DNA from 3 places in the Streptomyces durmitorensis genome. Region 1 is predicted to be linked to each of the others. Evidence: riboswitches for the same ligand, from Rfam matches in the RefSeq annotation. Region 1 holds a riboswitch; each other region holds the start of a gene.
What was found. Region 1 has a riboswitch for cobalamin ahead of M4V62_RS26620 (CbtB domain-containing protein). Riboswitches for the same ligand answer to the same signal wherever they lie in the genome.

Region 1 (4,203 bases):
GTGATCGGCCTGGTGCTCGCCGGGGTGGCGGCCGTGGCCGTGGCGTTCCGCAGCGTCCGCCGGCGCCGCTCCGAGTGACGGGTGGCGGCCGACGTGTCGGGCCATGAGAAGCCGGCGGGGCAGCCGGCCGGGCACGGGCGATTCCTCACCGGGGTCGCCTGGGCGCTGCTGCTCGTGGGGCTCTGGCTGTGGGGCAGCGAGATCACGGACGTACGCGGCGGTGTCTCGGAGCCCACGACCGGTGACGTCGCCGCGGTGGGGCGGCCGTTCGGTGTCGAACTCCCGGACGCGCACAAGCCGTTGGGCGCCGCCAAGCCGCAGCGCGTGGATGTCCCCTCGCTGAAGGTGCGGGCACCCGTGGTCGTCCGCGGGCTCGATCAGGACGGCGCCATCGATCCGCCGCCGTTCGAGGAGGCGGGCTCCGTCGGCTGGTACGGCGGCGGTACGCGCCCCGGCGCCGCGGGCACCTCCCTGTTCGTCGGCCACGTCGACACCGAGACGCGCCCCGCGGTCTTCTACGACCTCAGCGCCATGCGGCCCGGCGAGAAGGTCCGGGTGGCCCGCGACGACGGCTCGGTCGCGGAGTTCACCGTGGACGACGTCCAGGTCCTCAGCCGGGACCGCTTCGACGCGAAGAAGGCGTACGGCCCCCACGAGGAGGGCCGCGCCGAGCTGCGCCTGATCACGTGCGGCGGCACGTTCGACCGGGCGAGCAAGACGTACTCGGCGAACGTGGTGGTGTCCGCCTACCTCACCGGGGTGGGGCGGTAGGGGTGGCGCCGGGGCGCGAGGGCACTCCCGCCGTCCTCGCGCCCACGGTGGCACCCCTGGCGGCCCCTTCCCGGAAGGACCGCAGGCCAAGGCCTCCGAAGACCGCCGCGAACACGGCCCACAACAGGGCGTGCGAGGCGACCGAGAGGACGCGGAAGTCCCACAGGAGCGTCGCGTCCACCGGGACCGGGTCGGGGTTGTCCGGGAGGAGGAAGAGCGCGGTGAGGACGGCGACCGTCGTGAGGGCCGCCGCGATCTGCCTCGCCGGTACGGATCTGGCCGTCAGGCGTACGTACACCTGCCGGGCCAGGAACATGCCGAGGACGCCGATCGCGACGGAGGCGAGCCACAGCGCCTGCCGCTCGCCGACCGTGCCCGAGTCGCCGACGCCCGGCGGGTTCGCCGGGTAGCGCAGACCGGGCAGCAGGGAGACGGCGAGGAACGCGGCTCCCGCGAAGGCGAGGGCCCGCGGCCATGGGCTCGCGTGCGGGTCGCGGCGGTGCACCAGGGCGTACGCCACGGCGAAGAGGACGCCGATGGCCAGACCGGCGACGACCGCGGAGACCACGAGCCCCGCGTGCTGGGTGGAGCGCGTGAACAGCTCCTCGTGGTGCTGTGCCGCCTGAGCGGCGCCGTGCGCGTGCTCCTCGGCCGCCGCGCGCTTCTCCTCGGCGCGGATCGCCCGGTCCATCAGCGGCTCGGTGAGGAGCAGGGAGAAGAGACCGGCCGCGAGGCCCGCCGCTCCTCCCGCCACGAGACCGCGGCCGAGCAGGGGCAGGACAGGTGAGGACGGGGGAGGCGGGGGAGAGGACGCAGGGGATGGCATGGCGCCGTGTCCGTCCCCGGTCAGTGGCACGGGGCACCGAAGAGGTGCCTGCCGTCGTGGGCGAACTCGTGCAGATAGCTGCCGGTCGCGGAGATCAGCGAGCCGTTGTCGAAGAAGACCGCGTAGAGCGCGATCAGCGCGACGATGACCGCGGCCGAGGCGATGAGCCAGTCGCGGGTGTGGACCGTGGCGGCCTGGACCGCCGTCCTGTCGGTGCCCGATGCTGCGGTGTGCAGTGACATGTCGAAGGGCCTCCTCTGGGGTTTCCACGCCCCGAAGCAGGAGTACGACGGCTCAGTTCCTGACTTCCGCACCCCAGGCTGGCGTGCGGTCACAGTGGCGGGCCCGCCCCGGAATCGCACCGGGTTCCTGTCAACCATCGCCTCGATGTGTGGACTTGTCGCCCGGAGAGTCCCAGTTGGTCATGGACACTGTCAATGGAACCTGTATCAGGACAACCCGGCCCGGTCGGCGGCCCGCTCCCCCCGGAGCCGTCGACCGGGCTGGTCCTCGACCGCGCGCGCACGAGCTGCGGGAGTAACCCGGCGCCGGCGCGGGAGGTTCGGTGACCAACCCCGCAGTGCGGGATGGACGATCAGGCCGGGGGCTTGGGCCGTTGTGACGACTCTAGAACGGATGAGCGCTGGAGCCTAGGGGTGGATTGACGCCAAGTCGTGATCCGATTCCTCTCTGTGATCATCGCAGGTGATGATGGTCCTCGGAGCGGCCGTCAGGAAGGTTCGGACCAACTGCCGCGCAGTGCGGCGTCGTCGAGCGATCCCTTGATCACTTCGGTGGCGACCACCTCCATGACCAGCCGTTCTCTGCGCGCGTACCGCCGCAGCGCGTCAAAGGCCTCGTCGACACCGGTGTGCCAGCGTTCGGCGAGTATGCCCTTGGCCTGTTCGATGCGTATACGGCTGGTCAGAGCGCCCTGGAGCTGTATCGCGAGAACCCGATACTCCGTGTAGGCACGGTGGTTGTGCAGGCCTACCGCTGCGGCGTCGGCGATCGCCTGCGCCAGACGCAACTCCCCGTCGGTGTGGCGGGTCCGGGAGTTCTCGGGCACGAAGACGTTCAGCGCGCCGAGCAGTGTCTCGCGCTGCCGCAGCGGGACCGCGTACGTCATCCCGATGCCGCGGCGGCGGGCCAGCGCCGTGAACTCCGGCCAGCGGTCGGCGGGTTCGTCCGCCGCGAGCCGCACGGGCGGCACCGCGAGGCCCGTGCCGAGGCTCTCCACGCAGGGCCCACCGCTCTGCTGGGCCCCTAGCAGGTCGAGCGCCAGGTCCCGGGGGTGGCCCCCGGCGGCCACCCCCGGCGTGCCGGTGCCGTCGAAGATGACGCCGGCGGCAGTGGCGTCGAGCAGCTCCACGCAGTGGCCCGCGACCCGGCTCAGGTAGCGCTCCGGGTCGAAGTCGTCGTCCAGAGTGTTGGTGGTCTCCACCAGGACTTCGGCCAGCCGTAGTTCAGAGGTGTGATCCCGCATGATCTCCTCCCCAAGAGCGCCACCCCGCGCACTGCGCCTACCCCCGGGCGCCGGGCTGTAACAGGTATCCAACAGCTCTCCGCAGCGGACGGGCGGGCCTCGTGGGCCGGGAGTGCGTATGTCAGGATTGAGAATCGGACAGTGCACCCAAGGGGGAGTGGATGTACCACAAAGGCACCGGCCGCGGTCATCGGATCGCGGCCCGGGGGGTGAAGGCTGCGGCGGCGTTTGCGGGGGCTGCGCTGCTGCTGTCGGGGTGCTCCTCCGATGACGGTTCGGGCAACGAGGAGTCGTCGGGGAACCCGGTCGAGCAACAGCCGAAGGGCACCGACCCGTACTGGGTCAACCCGGACGGCAACGCGGCCAAGCAGGTCGCCACGTACGAGAAGGACGGCAAGAAGGACGACGCCGAGCTGATCCGCAAGATCGCCGAGCAGCCCGTCGCGGAGTGGATCATCCCGGAGAACGCGGAGGACCAGGCGCGCGGTTTCACCGAGGCCGCCCAGAAGGCCGACCGTGACGCCCTGTTGGTCCTCTACAACATCCCGCACCGCGACTGCGGCCAGTACTCGGGCGGCGGCGCGGCCGACGGCAACGCCTACCGCACCTTCATCGACCAGGTGGCGAAGGGCATCGGTGACCGCAACGCCACGGTCATCCTGGAGCCGGACGCGGTGCTCCACATGGTCGACAACTGCACGCCGGAGGAGTTTCACGAGGAGCGGTACGACCTCCTCAAGGGTGCCATCGAGAAGCTCAAGTCCCTGAAGAACACCAAGGTGTACCTGGACGCGGGCAACGCGGGCTGGAAGAACCCCGACTCGCTCTGGGAGCCCCTGAAGTGGTCGGGCGTCGAGCAGGCCGACGGCTTCTCGGTGAACGTCTCGAACTTCCAGACGACCGAGGCCAGCACGGAGTTCGGCAAGAAGCTGTCGGCGAAGATCGGCAACAAGCCGTTCGTCATCGACACCGCGCGCAACGGCAACGGCGCGTACACCAAGGGCAAGGACACCTGGTGCAACCCGCCGGGCCGCGCGCTCGGCGAGGCGCCCACCACCAAGACCGATGACCCGCTGGTCGACGCGTATCTGTGGGTCAAGCGACCCGGTGAGTCCGACGG
Region 2 (4,203 bases), 4.8 Mb from region 1:
ATGTCGTTGCGTTCGGGCTCGCCGTGCACCAGGACGTCGATGCCCGCCTTCTCCTGGAAGGCGAGGACCTCGCGGATCTCGTTCTTGATGCGCTCCTCGTAGCCGGACGTGTCGAGACGGCCCGCACGCAAGTCGGCGCGTGCCGTGCGCAGTTCGGTGGTCTGGGGGAAGGAGCCGATGGTGGTCGTGGGCAGCTGCGGAAGGCCGAGCCGGGTCCGCTGGGCCGCCGCACGCTCCGGGTAGGCGTGGGCGCGGCGGGCGTCGGCGCCGGTGATCGCGGCGACGCGGGAGCGTACGGCCGGGTCGTGGGTGAGGGCCGAGCCCGAGCGGGACGCCAGGCCGGCGCGGTTGGCGGACAGTTCGGCCGTGATGGCGCCCGTGCCCTGGGCCAGGCCGCGGGCCAGCGTGGCGATCTCGGCGGTCTTCTGGTGGGCGAAGGCCAGCCAGCGGGCGATCTGCGGGTCGATGTCCCGTTCGGCGGTGGCGTCCAGCGGGACGTGAAGCAGGGAGCAGGACGCGGAGACGTCGACCCGGTCTGCGAGGCCCAGAAGCGTGCCCAGTGTGCTGAGGGACTTCTCCAGGTCGTTGATCCAGATGTTGCGGCCGTTGACGACGCCCGCGACCAGACGCTTGCCGGGCAGCCCGCCGACGGCGGCGAGATCCTCCAGCTGGCTCGCGGCAGCCTCGGTGAAGTCCAGGGCGAGGCCCTCGACCGGCGCCTTGGCGAGCACCGGAAGCGCGTCGCCGAGCCTGCCGAAGTACGAGCCGACGACGAGCTGAGGGCGGTCGGTGAGCGCACCGAGATCGCGGTAGGCGCGGGTGGCGGCGTTGAGCTCGGCCGGGGTGCGGTCCTGGACCAGGGCGGGCTCGTCGAGCTGCACCCACTCGGCGCCCGCGGCGCGCAGGTCGGCGAGGACCTCGGCGTAGACGGGCAGCAGGCGGTCCAGGAGGGTGAGCGGCTCGAAGTCGGCGGCCACGCCGGGCGCGGGCTTGGCGAGCAGCAGATAGGTGACCGGGCCGACGAGCACCGGCCGGGCCACGAGGCCGAGCGCGATGGCCTCCGTCAGCTCGGCGACCTGCTTGGCGGAGTCGGCGGTGAAGACGGTGTCGGGGCCGAGCTCCGGCACGAGGTAGTGGTAGTTGGTGTCGAACCACTTGGTCATCTCAAGGGGCGCCACGTCCTGCGTGCCGCGAGCCATCGCGAAATAGCCGTCGAGCGCGTCGGTTTCGACGGCCTCGCGGTGCCGCTGGGGGACGGCGCCGACCATGACGCTGGTGTCCAGGACGTGGTCGTAGTACGAGAAGTCGCCGGTCGGCACTTCGTGGATGCCTGCGTCGGCCAGGTGCTGCCAGGTGGACCGGCGCAGTTGCGCCGCGGTGTCCCGGAGGGCGTCTGCGGTGACGCGGCCCTTCCAGTAACCCTCGACGGCCTTCTTCAGTTCCCGGTTGGGGCCCTGGCGGGGGTAGCCGTACACGGTGGCCCGTGCTGCCGCGGCTGCGGGCTTCGCTGTCACGGAAATCTCCTTCGCGAGATGACTCCTGAGATCCCGGGACGGGACACGGACGCGAAGGGATGACGAACCGGATGGACCGAACGCGTGCCCGCGGCACGGTGCTCCACCTGATCTGACGCCGACCCGCCCACGAGGTCACCGGGATGTCCGTACGTGAGGGGTCACGTACGGGCAACGGGCAGGTCTTCGGACTCGCGGGCACACCTGCCGAGGCAGGTTCCTACTGGCCGTCGCTTCCCGGATCCGCGCTCGGATCCAGTGCGTATGACGGCGGTCGTTCCCACTCACCGCTGCGGGGCAGTCCCGGATTCCCACCGGGTTCCCTCTTACGACGCGTCTGCCTGGCGGACAGGGCGAACCAGCTGCACAGGTCAGGCTAGAGGGTGTTCGGCCTCCTGGGCAGTACTGATCACATTTCGGACCGTGAGGTGAGACACGGACCCCACCCGGATCCACACGTGCGGGGACCTGGATCAGCACATGAGGGCGCGCGGAACAGATCACCACTCTGTTCCGCGCGCCCGCTCACAGCAGCCGCGGGCCCCTCGGCCCGGCGGCGGACCCGGGCCCCTCAGCCCCGGTCGTAGGTGTGGAACCCGCGGCCGCTCTTGCGGCCGAGCAGCCCCGCCTCCACCATGCGCTGGAGCAGCGGCGGCGGGGCGTACAGGGGTTCCTTGAACTCTTCGTAGAGCGATGCCGCGATGGAGGCGACCGTGTCGAGGCCGATCAGGTCCGCCAGCTTCAGCGGCCCCATCGGGTGGGCGCAGCCCAGCTCCATGCCCGCGTCCACGTCGGCGGGCGTGGCGAAGCCGGACTCGGTCATCCGGATCGCCGAGAGGAGGTAGGGGACGAGCAGCGCGTTCACGACGAAGCCCGCTCTGTCCTGGGACCGTACGACCGTCTTGCCCAGGGTGTGCGTGGCGAAGTCCTCGACGGCGGCGACGGTCCGTGCGGCCGTGTGCAGCGAGGACACGACCTCGACCAGGGGAAGCACGGGGGCGGGGTTGAAGAAGTGCAGCCCGAGGACACGGTCGGCACGCCGGGTCGCCATCCCCAGACGCATGACCGGGATGGAGGAGGTGTTGGTGGCCAGGATCGCTTCGGGGTCCTCGACGACCTTGTCCAGGGTGGTGAAGATCTCCGTCTTGGCCGCAGTGTCCTCCACGACGGCCTCGACGACGAGCTGGCGGTCGGCCAGGTCGTCGAGGCTGCCGGTGAAGACCATGCGGGCCAGCGCGTCCTCGGCGCCGATGCGGTCCAACTTGCCGCGCTGGACGGCGCGTTCGAGCGACACGGTGACCCGCTCGGCGGCGGCGCGTGCGGCGAGGGCGTCGGCCTCGCAGACCACGGTGTCCAGGCCGGCGCGGGCACACACCTCGGCGATCCCGGCGCCCATCTGGCCCCCGCCCACCACACCGACCCGCCGGATGGCCATGGTCATGACTGTCCCTCCGGGCGGCGCACGAGGTGACGGCTGTAGGCATCCGTGGTGAAGAACGCGGGCAACTCCCGTGCCAGGGCTGTCCGTTCGAAGAGGCCACGGACTTCGTCGAGAGGGGCCCACGGGTACTCCGCGCCCAGGGCGGCGAGCTCGTCCTCCACCAGTTCGAGGACCGTCGCGCGATCCACGACCCGGTGGCGCAGCCACTGCCAGATCTGCACCCGGGCGATCTCGGCGGTGGCGGCGTCCTCCATCAGCCCGTACAGGTCGACGGCTCCCTGCCCGTGCAGCCACGCGGCGAAGTAGCGCAGGGCGACAGCGATGTTGGTGCGTACGCCCTCGGACGTCGGTGGCGCGCTGATGCGGCGCACGGAGAGCAGCCGGGCCGCCGTCACCTCGACGTCGTCGCGGGTGCGGTCGATCTGATGCGGGCGCGTGTCGAGCACCCCGTCGAACACCGCGCGGCAGACGGGCACAAGGGCGGGGTGGGCGACCCAGGAGCCGTCGAAACCGTCCTCGGCCTCGCGCTCCTTGTCGAGCCGCACCGTGGCGAGGGCCGCCTGGTGGGCGTCCGGGTCCTTGCCGGGAACGTGGGCGGCCATGCCGCCGATGGCGTGGGCGCCGCGCTTGTGGCAGGTGCGGACGAGGAGTTCGGTGTACGCGCGCATGAAGGGGGCCGTCATGGTGACCTTCGCCCGGTCGGGCAGCAGGAAGTCGGTGCGGTGGCCGAAGGTCTTGATGAGGCTGAAGAGGTAGTCCCAGCGGCCCGCGTTGAGGCCGGAGCTGTGCTCGCGGAGCTCGTAGAGGATCTCCTCCATCTGGAAGGCCGCCGTGATGGTCTCGATCAGGACGGTGGCGCGGATCGTGCCGCGGGGGATGCCGAGGAGGTCCTGGGCGAGCACGAACACGTCGTTCCACAGCCGGGCCTCGTCGCGGTTCTCCAGCTTCGGAAGGTAGAAGTACGGGCCGTGTCCGGCGTCGATCTGCCGCTGGGCGCAGTGGAAGAAGTAGAGCCCGAAGTCCACGAGCGATGCGGGCGCGGGCCGCCCGTCGATCAGCAGGTGCTCCTCGGTCAGGTGCCAGCCGCGCGGGCGGACGACGATGGTCGCGACCTGCTCGCCGAGCCGGTAACGCTTGCCCTCCGGTGTGCTGAAGTCGATCCTGCGCTCGATGGCGTCGAGCAGGTTCAGGTGACCGCCGACGATGTTGTCCCAGGTGGGCGAGGTGGCGTCCTCGAAGTCCGCCATC
Region 3 (4,203 bases), 4.9 Mb from region 1:
GGCGCTCTTGGCCGTCGGGGTCGAGCCCCGCCGTCGGCTCGTCGAGGATCAGTACGCGCGGCCGCATCGCCACGGCGCCGGCGATGGCCGTCCGCTTCCGCTGGCCGTAGGAGAGCAGATGCGTCGGCCGGTCCGCCAGGGCGCTGATGTCGAGCGCGGCGAGCGCCTCGGCGACCCGCGCCCGGACCTCGGCGTCGGAAAGACCCAGGTTCAGCGGCCCGAAGGACACGTCCTGCTCGACCGAGGCCGCGAACAGCTGGTCGTCCGGGTCCTGGACGACCAGCTGCACGGTGGTGCGCAGCCGGGTCAGACCCTTGCGGTCGTACGTCACGGGGGTGCCCCCGAGCGTCAATCCGCCCTGGTCCGGGCGGAGTCCGCCGCTCAGCAGCCGCATGAGGGTGGTCTTGCCGCTGCCGTTGCGGCCGAGGAGCGCAAGCGCGCGCCCCTCGGTGACGTCGAAGTCCAGGCCGCTGAGCACGGTGGGCCCTTCTTCGTACGCGTAGGAAGCGGCGCGCAGAGCGACCAGGGTCTCGCTCGCCTCTCGCTCGCGAGGAGCGCTCGGCTCGCTCATGGAAGAAGCCTTTCCAGTACGAGGGTGAGGGCCACCAGGCCCGTGAGGAGTACCGCGCTGACGGCCACGAAGCCCCGGGAGACCCTGGCGTCGGGCACGAGCACCCGCAGGGTTCCGTCGTAGCCACGCCCGGCGAGCCCGGCCTGCAATCGCGTCGCCCGGTCGAAGGCCCGCACGAACGCGGTGGCGCCGAGGCCGCCGAGGGAGCGCCAGGTGGCGGCCCGGGTGGTGTGGCCGAGGCGCGCGGCCTGCGCCTGCCGGATCCTGCTCATGGAGTCCAGGAGCAGGAAGCTCATGCGGTACATGACCAGGGCGACGTCCACGACCGGCGCCGGTACGCCCGCCTTCACCAGGCGGGGCAGCAGATCCGACATCGGTGTGGTGAAGGCGAAGAGCAGGACACCGAGCGAGGCCGCCGAGGTGCGCAGGAGCAGACCGCCGGCCCGCGCGGGGCCGCCGTCGGCCAGCGTGACGAACCCTTCGGGCCCGCCGAGTTGCACGATCAGGGTCAGGGCGCCGGTGACGCAGAAGCCGAGCGGCACGCGGTAGGCGCGCCACAGTTTGCGCGGCGGCACACCGGCGGGCCCGAGCAGCACGACGAGCGCGGCGACCAGGACCAGGGCGGCACCCGGCCAGGGCGGCAGGGAGACGGCAAGGACGGTGAGGCCGAGCCCGAGCACGGCCTTGTCCACGGGATGGCGGCGGCGCCAGCGACTGCTGTGCGCCGCCGCGTCGATGGGGAGCACGCCGGGTCAGACCTGCTCGGTCTCTGGCCGGGCGCCCTCCGCATCGGTTGTCTGCTCCGTGGGGGCGGATGCGGGGGCGGGTGCGGGTGCGGGTGCCTCCTGCGACCGTGCGATCTCCGCGCCCTGCCTGCGTCCCTTGCGCAGACCGAAGTAGTACGCGAGGACGCCCGCGCCCAGCGCCGCCTGCAGGGCGAAGAGCGCCGACTCGACCTCCCCGGAGGGGGGTTCGTACAGCGGCGAGAACCAGGGTTCGTAGTCCGGATTGATCTCGGTGATCGCGGTCTCGGCCTGGGCGTCGGCCCCGGCGAACGGCTCCTTCTCGTCGTCGCCGAGACCGAGCGCCAACGGCAGTACCGCGAGCGCGGCGACGATGAGGAGCAGCAGAGTGTTGATCTTCGCGTTCCGGCTCATCAGGCGCTGGCCCCCGTCTCCGTCGTCGTCTTCTCCGTCGCCGCGGTCTCCTCCGTCGTCGCGGTCTTCTCCGTCGTCGCCGTCTCCGTCGCCTTGGTGGCCGACCGCTTGCCCTGGAGGAGCACGCCGAGCCGCGTCAGCTCACCCTTGCTGGACTGCACGAGCAGCCGCATCACGATGACGGTGAGCAGTCCCTCGCTGACGGCCAGGGGGATCTGCGTGACGGCGAAGATGCCGCCGAACTTGCCCAGGGCGCCGATGAATCCGCTGCTGGGGTCGGGGAACGCCATGGCCAGCTGGACGCTGGTGACGCAGTACGTGGACAGGTCGGCGACGAACGCGCCGAAGAACACGGCGACCATGAGCGGCACGTCGTACCGCTTCAGGAGCCGGTAGACGGCGTATCCGGCCCATGGCCCGACGATCGCCATGGAGAACACGTTGGCGCCGAGCGTGGTGAGCCCGCCGTGGGCGAGCAGCAGGGCCTGGAACAGCAGGGTGATGGTGCCGAGCACCGTCATGATCGGCGGCCGGAACAGGATCGCGCCGAGCCCGGTTCCCGTCGGGTGCGAGCAACTGCCCGTGACGGAAGGGATTTTGAGTGCGGAAAGGACAAATGTGAAGGCACCGGAGGCTCCCAGGAGCAGGGTGCTCTCCGGGTGCTCCTTGACCTCACGGGTCAGGGAGCGGACTCCGTGGACGACGAACGGCGCGGACGCTACGCCCCAGGCGATCGCGTGCGCCGGTGGGAGGAAACCCTCGGCTATGTGCATGGCTAAGCAGACCCTCTCCAGCACCTCGTGGATGGACAACGTGCCTTGGCCGGTCTCCTGGCTGACGGGTCGTACCGACCGGACTCCGCCTTCCCGGGTGCGTGAGCACCCAGTGGCTGCCGCGAGGGCTGGAGCCGGACTTCCCGATCACAGTGGCGAGGGCCGCACCGGCATCACACCGGATTTCCCGTTCACCAAGGCGTGGTGACCTTAGTGCGCGACCGAGATTCCTGACAACTTGCGGGACCACCGCAGCTGTGGCACGCGCGAGCGCACACGACCAGGGCGTACGCCCCTGGTCAGCCCCTGTGCCCGGTGCGTGCACACCTGGCGCGCGCCACGCCTTCTTCGGGCGTCGGGGAGCGGGTGGAGGGTCAAGAGTGCGTGAAGCCGGGCTGTCGCTTCTCGACGAAGGCGGCCATCCCCTCCTTCTGGTCCGCGGTCGCGAACACGGCGTGGAAAAGGCGGCGTTCGAAGCGGACGCCCTCCGCGAGGGTCGTCTCGAAGGCGCGTGACACCGCCTCCTTCGCCATCATCGCGACGGGCAGGGACATCCCCGCGACGGTCTCGGCGACGGCGAGTGCCTCGCCGACGAGATCACCGGCGGGCACCACCCGGGAGACGAGCCCGGCCCGCTCAGCCTCGTCGGCGTCCATGGTCCTGCCGGTCAGACACATCTCCATGGCCTTGGCCTTCCCCACCGCTCGGGTCAGCCGCTGCGAGCCGCCGATGCCGGGGATGACGCCCAGTTTGATCTCGGGCTGTCCGAACACGGCGGTGTCGGCGGCCAGCAGGATGTCGCACAGCATGGCCAGCTCGCAGCCTCCGCCGAGCGCGTAACCAGAGACGGCCGCGACCGTCGGCGTGCGCAGCGCCCCGAGCCGGTCCCAGGCGGTGAACCAGTCGCTGAGGTACATGTCCATGTAGCTCTGGGGCCGCATCTCCTTGATGTCGGCCCCGGCGGCGAACGCCTTCGGTGATCCGGTGAGGACGATGCAGCCGATGCCCGGGTCCCGGTCCAGGTCAGCCGTCGCGGCGACGATCTCGTTCATCACTTGGAGGTTGAGTGCGTTCAGGGACTTGGGGCGGTCGAGCGTGAGCAGCGCGGTGCGGCCTTTCCGCTCGATGCGGATCGTCTCGTACGACTCCGTGGCCTCAGCCGTCTCCGCGGTCTCCGCGGTCTCCGTGGTCTCCGTGGTCTCCGTGGTCATGCGTCGTCCCCGTCCCCTGCCTTGTGGTGCCTGATGGTGTTGACGATCCCGGAGAAGTCCTGGTCCGCTCCGGCTCCCTGCGCGTAAGTGGCGTACAACTCAGCCGCCTTGAGGCCGAGTTGGGCGTCGATCCCACTGGCTGCAAGGGCGTTGGCCGCCAGGCCGAGGTCCTTGGCCATCAGCGGGGCGGCGAACCCGGGGCGGTAGTCGCGGTTGGCGGGGCTGCCCGGGACGGGGCCCGGCACCGGACAGTTGACGGTCAGGGCCCAGCACTGGCCGGACGCGGTCGACGCCACGTCGAACAGGGCCTGAGGGGAGAGGCCGAGGCTCTCGCCGAGTACGAACGCCTCGCTCACCGCGATCATCGAGACCCCGAGGATCATGTTGTTGCAGATCTTCGCGGCCTGACCCGCGCCGGGCCCGCCGCAGTGCACCGCCTTCCTGCCCATGACCGTCAGGAGCGGCTCGGCCTCGGCGAACTCGGCTTCGCC

Region 2: linked by a shared signal. The riboswitch ahead of metE (5-methyltetrahydropteroyltriglutamate--homocysteine S-methyltransferase) and the one ahead of M4V62_RS26620 (CbtB domain-containing protein) in region 1 are both predicted to bind cobalamin.
Region 3: linked by a shared signal. The riboswitch ahead of M4V62_RS05185 (energy-coupling factor ABC transporter permease) and the one ahead of M4V62_RS26620 (CbtB domain-containing protein) in region 1 are both predicted to bind cobalamin.

Annotation. Positions count from the first base shown of each region.
Region 1 covers NZ_CP097289.1:5,943,027-5,947,229, forward strand. The annotation lists gene M4V62_RS26605 (hypothetical protein) at 1-78, shown strand, start outside; gene M4V62_RS26610 (class F sortase) at 94-771, shown strand; gene M4V62_RS26615 (CbtA family protein) at 752-1,597, opposite strand; gene M4V62_RS26620 (CbtB domain-containing protein) at 1,618-1,839, opposite strand; cobalamin riboswitch at 1,872-1,993, opposite strand; gene M4V62_RS26625 (ANTAR domain-containing protein) at 2,328-3,083, opposite strand; gene M4V62_RS26630 (glycoside hydrolase family 6 protein) at 3,245-4,203, shown strand, end outside.
Region 2 covers NZ_CP097289.1:1,097,178-1,101,380, reverse strand. The annotation lists gene metE (5-methyltetrahydropteroyltriglutamate--homocysteine S-methyltransferase) at 1-1,514, opposite strand, end outside; cobalamin riboswitch at 1,675-1,892, opposite strand; gene M4V62_RS05230 (3-hydroxybutyryl-CoA dehydrogenase) at 2,086-2,955, opposite strand; gene aceB (malate synthase A) at 2,952-4,203, opposite strand, start outside.
Region 3 covers NZ_CP097289.1:1,084,807-1,089,009, forward strand. The annotation lists gene M4V62_RS05170 (energy-coupling factor ABC transporter ATP-binding protein) at 1-571, opposite strand, end outside; gene cbiQ (cobalt ECF transporter T component CbiQ) at 568-1,317, opposite strand; gene M4V62_RS05180 (energy-coupling factor ABC transporter substrate-binding protein) at 1,324-1,728, opposite strand; gene M4V62_RS05185 (energy-coupling factor ABC transporter permease) at 1,728-2,501, opposite strand; cobalamin riboswitch at 2,532-2,715, opposite strand; gene M4V62_RS05190 (enoyl-CoA hydratase) at 2,876-3,712, opposite strand; gene mmsB (3-hydroxyisobutyrate dehydrogenase) at 3,709-4,203, opposite strand, start outside.